2 regions of the Methylocystis sp. Se48 genome follow, and region 2 is predicted to be linked to the other one. Evidence: riboswitches for the same ligand, from Rfam matches in the RefSeq annotation. Region 2 holds a riboswitch; the other holds the start of a gene.
What was found. Region 2 has a riboswitch for fluoride ahead of ACV959_RS00275 (cation:proton antiporter). Riboswitches for the same ligand answer to the same signal wherever they lie in the genome.

Region 1: linked by a shared signal. The riboswitch ahead of ACV959_RS13275 (MFS transporter) and the one ahead of ACV959_RS00275 (cation:proton antiporter) in region 2 are both predicted to bind fluoride.

Annotation. Positions count from the first base shown of each region.
Region 1 covers NZ_CM149850.1:2,717,422-2,719,814, forward strand. The annotation lists gene ACV959_RS13275 (MFS transporter) at 1-1,147, opposite strand, end outside; fluoride riboswitch at 1,239-1,301, opposite strand.
Region 2 covers NZ_CM149850.1:46,086-48,478, reverse strand. The annotation lists gene ACV959_RS00280 (MFS transporter) at 1-51, shown strand, start outside; gene ACV959_RS00275 (cation:proton antiporter) at 58-1,257, opposite strand; fluoride riboswitch at 1,378-1,440, opposite strand; gene ACV959_RS00270 (FKBP-type peptidyl-prolyl cis-trans isomerase) at 1,495-1,935, opposite strand; gene ACV959_RS00265 (adenosine kinase) at 1,963-2,393, opposite strand, start outside.

The sequences.
Region 1 (2,393 bases), 1.0 Mb from region 2:
GTGCGAAGAACGTCGCCAGGAAGAAGCCGAAGAAAGTCATCGGCACAGTGATCTGGTCGAACGACGCCGGCTTATCGAACAGGCCCAGCCAAGTCATGGTCACCGAGAAGCCGAGGAAATTCAGGCTGGCGAAGAGGCGTAAATCAATGTGGCGGACGAGCAAGTGCACTACGGAGACGAGAGGCACGGCGAGCAGGGCCATGGTAAGATAGACGACCCCAGCGCCTGACGAAGTGTAGCCGAGCAGCAACTGAAGCTGTCCGACAAAGACCGACAGCATGCCCTGAATGAAGAGGAAGCCGACGACGGAGCAAAAAGTCGCGACGGCGTAGTTGCGATGAGCGAAGAGGCGAATGTCCAGAACGGGGCGCCGCTCACCCAACTCCCAGATGATGAATGTCGGGAGAGTGATGACGACGGCGATCAGGACGATTGTCAGAAATGTTGACCCGAGCCAGTCGAAGTCGTTGCCCTGATTAAAGATAGTTTGGATCCCGACCAGGGTGACGGCGATCAACAGCACGCCGACGGTGTCGAAACGCGTGATGCGCCGGCTGTAAGGGCGGCCATAAAGCAGAGCGCCAATAACTCCGGCAATGAGCAAGCCAAAAATCACATTTGAATAAAACAGCATCCGCCAGTTGAAATACTCCGCCCAGAAGCCACCCATGAAGACGCCAAGGGTGAAAGGGGCCATGCTGAGCACGCCCCACCAGGCGACCCCGTAGGTGCGGTATTTCTCGGGGAGTTCATTTAGGACGAGGCCCTGGCCGATGGGGAGAAGCACCCCGCCCGCCAGTCCCAGCAGGAAGCGCGCCGGCACGAAGAACCAGATGGTTTCGCTCCAGGCGCAAGCCAGGGAAAAAATCGCATAGGCGATGAAGGCGGCGACATAAACCCGGTAGTCGCCATACCGCGCCGACAGCCAGCGGGCGAAAGGCAGGCCGAGCACAATCCCCATCATGTGGTCGGTCGTCGCCCAGGTGCCGAAACTGGGCGTGACGCCTTGGAGGCTGCCGGCCGCGTAAGGGGCCAGGACCGTATAGCCGGGCACATTCGAGAGGGCGATCACGTTGCCGCCAGCGAGCGCGGCATTGAAGAGGACGAATCGCCAGCCGGTCAGCCGGTCTTGCTCAACGGCCGTCATGTTCCCGCCCAATCTGAGCGAGAGTAGCGCCATTTCAGGCGTAATCGGAGGGGAAACAGGGGCTTATTCAGAGCGGACTCCTAGCGTGCATGCGCAAGCAGGAGTCATCAGCCCCAAGGGCGGTTACAAGGCGAACTCCATCGCCTTTCCATTTTATAAGCCGCAGGGAAGTATCCTTGTCAATCATCTTGACTGGCGAATCTCCGCGCCGCTCCGTAGTCAGACTACTGATCGGGACGCGGGCGTCGTCGAGATTGAGGACTCGGAAACAAACTAGACCGTTGTCCCGAGCAAAAAGGCGTCACGGTTAAGATCTAGATAACCCCTCCAGTTTGCCCGAGCACAGCGCATTAAGCAGGCCCGGCAACGCTTATCTGCCGATCAACGGCGGCACTCGCGCTTATTAGCGACTTGCACGTCAGCGCACTTAGCCCCGCCAGCATCTAAATTCGAGATAGGTGTGTCGACGGTCTGAATGCCTCCAGCAAGAAGAGTTGAATGCTTGCTCAGGTATCAGCGGCCGAATATGGCTCGGCGCGAGAGAAGCGGTACTGGCGGCTATGAGGAGCTAGACCTCGTCGGATGAGACAAAGCAGGCGTTTGAAGACCCCCGAGTAACAACGCCAAACTTGGCGACCTCATCGCCGATCTCCGGGCTAGATTTGGCTCAGATCGGAGGCAGGCATTTCCGCGAAGGTCTGTACCGTCGCTGAAGCATCGGAAGCGTCCCACACTGAGATTAAGCACGATCGGCGTTCCCTGAACAGGAAGGTCCCGCAGACGCCGACAATCCCAATCACGCCGAGACGCAGAAAAATGTTGCGGCCTGAGCAATTCCAGGACGCTCATTTTCCCATCAGTCGAAGATATCTTCTTCCGCGTTGTTGGCGTCAATCAAAGAGCTACTTCAATTGTCGCTCAAACTACGTGGATCTCTATCATGCGCGCCTCATCCTCAGAACACCCAGCGTCTGGCAGTTTCCCAAAGGCGCCAACGCGCCGCGCGCGGACGGGTTGTCGAAACCGCGATCGAACCAAGCGTCGGCAGGATTCTTTTTGGGACGTCCCCCTTTTTGTGAGAGGCATAGCGGTAAGCCCCCTGCCAATCCCCTGTCATTGCACGCCAAAGCCCTACGCCTTCGACTGACTTGTTGCACTGCGTCGATTCCGGCCTTTTTTAATCAACCCCGACTCTGAACCACCTTCGGTTCGGCGGAGACTGGGGACTGATGTGCGCTCTCAAAAC
Region 2 (2,393 bases):
GCTCCGACCCTCGAGGAACTTGAGGCGGAGGAGCTGATGGAGCAGCCCTGACGCGCCTCAGGAACGCGTTTCGGACGTCTCCAGCGCCTCCGTTTCGGCGGCCTCATCCTTCGGCAGATGATGCCGCGGCAGGAAGTATTTGTTGGCGATGAGCGTCGGAATCACCGCCGTGCCGATGATGGCGGCGACGAGCGTCGAATATTGGGCCTCGTCGATGATCTTGTTGGAGAGGCCGAAAAGCGCGGATATGGTGCCAAATGTCAGGCCCGACGCCATCAGCAGCGTCGTGTACATCGCGTCCTTGTGCGGCGACCGGAAGGCGCGCGCGACCGGATAGACGCTCACGATCTTGCTCGACATCTCCGCTGCGACGAAGACGATCACGCCGACAGGCGCCATGACGACGGCCGGCAGCGAGACGAAATAGCCGGCGCGGATGAAATAGAAGGGCGTGAGCAGGCCGATCGTGATGGCGCGCAGCCGCTTGATCAGCGCGGCGTCGCGGCCGACGGTTCCGGCCAGCGCCATGCCGACGAGATAAGCCGGCAGCACCGCCTCGCTCCCTGCCCAGGTGGCCAGCGCGCCAAGCCCCATCAGCGCGAGGAGCAGGAACTTCGCCTCAAATTCCGAGGGCCGGCCGCCGAAGCGCGCGAAGGCGAGCGGGACGATTTTCGGCAGGTAAACGAAGGCTCCCCCGAGCGCCGCGACGAAGAGGAGCGTCTTCCAGGTGAAGGGCGAAAACACCAGGCCGAGCGTGACGACGGTGCCGAGATCCGTGATGAAGCAGGCGGCGAGGATGGTCTTGCCGTAATCCGTCCGGTTGAAGCCATACTCCATCATCACCGTATAGACGACGGCGACGGACGTGGCGGCGAGCGCGATGCCGGCGAGCAGGGCGGGCGAAGAGTCCCAGCCGAGGAGATAATGCGCCGCCGCCCAGCAGGCGACGGAGGGGATGAGGAAGCTCGCCATGCCGATGGCGGCGGCCTCTTTCCATTGCCGCTTGAAGACGTCCGGATCGAGTTCGGCGCCGGCGAGGAAGGTGAGCAGAATCGCGCCGATTCCGGCGAGCGTCTTCACCCAGGGCTCCTGGACGGCGAAGAACGTCTCATAGCCGGCAAGGCCGAGCACGGCGCGCGCGCCGAGGCCGACGAGGATTTCCACCAAAGCCGTGGAGAGACGGAAACGGCTGGCCAGAACGCTCGCGCCGAGGGCGAGCGCGAAAACGAAAGCGACTTGCGCCCAGATCGGAGTCATTGCGCGCCTCCCGCGACGACGGGCGCCAGGGCGGCGTTGACAGGCTTTTCGCCGGCGCCTGAAATCAACGGACAGATTTTGGACGTAGAAAAAGGTTTCATGCAGACTCCCGCCATGCAGACGATCGCAGGAGTCATCAGCCCCAAGGGCGGTTACAAGGCGAACCCCATCGCCTGATGCACTTTAGTCGTACGAGGCGTTGCTTTGTCAACCGTCCGCGAGGTTGGCCGGCGCGCCTTACTTCACGCCCAGCAGCTCGACGTCGAAGAGAAGCGTCGCGCCGGGCGGAATGACGCCGCCGGCGCCGGCCGCGCCATAGCCGAGCGCCGGGGGAATGATCAGCGTGCGCTTGCCGCCGACCTTCATGCCCGCGACGCCTTCGTCCCAGCCCGGGATGACCTGGCCGCCGCCGAGCGGAAAGTCGAAAGGCTCGCCGCGGTCGCGCGAGCTGTCGAATTTCTTGCCCTTCTGGCCGTTGTTGTAGAGCCAGCCCGTGTAATGGACGGACACGGTTTTGCCGGGCTTCGCCTCCGCGCCTGCGCCGACCTTGACGTCGGTGTATTTGAGGCCGCTCGCGGTGAGCGTCGTCTCCTGAGCGCAAACGGCCGCCGGCGCAATGGCGGCGGCGCAAGCGGCGGCGGCGAACGCCGCGACGACAGCCTTGGTGAAAGCGCGCATCCTGTTTCCTCCCAATAGTGGCTTCGTTCAGGCCAGCAGGCCGTTGTCTCGAGCGAGCTGCAGCAAATCCTTCTGTGGACGCGCGCCGACATGCGAGATGATTTCGGCCGCCGCCAGCGCGCCGAGCGCGGCGCTCTTCTCGTGCGGCAGCCCTTTCGCATAGCCCGCGAGGAAGCCGGCCGCGAAGAGGTCGCCCGCGCCCGTCGTGTCGACGACTTCCTCGACCGGAAAGGCCGGCGCCGAAATCAGGCTGTCGCCATTCGCCACGACGCAGCCCTTCTCCGAGCGCGTCACGACGCCGAGCAGATCTTTCTCCGCGCGCAACGCCGTGAGCGCCGTGTCAAAATCGGCGGTTTCGTAAAGCGAATGCAGTTCGCTCTCATTGGCGAAGACGATGTCGACGACGCGTTCGCGAATGAGCGCGAGGAATTCGCCGCGATAGCGGTCGACGCAGAAGG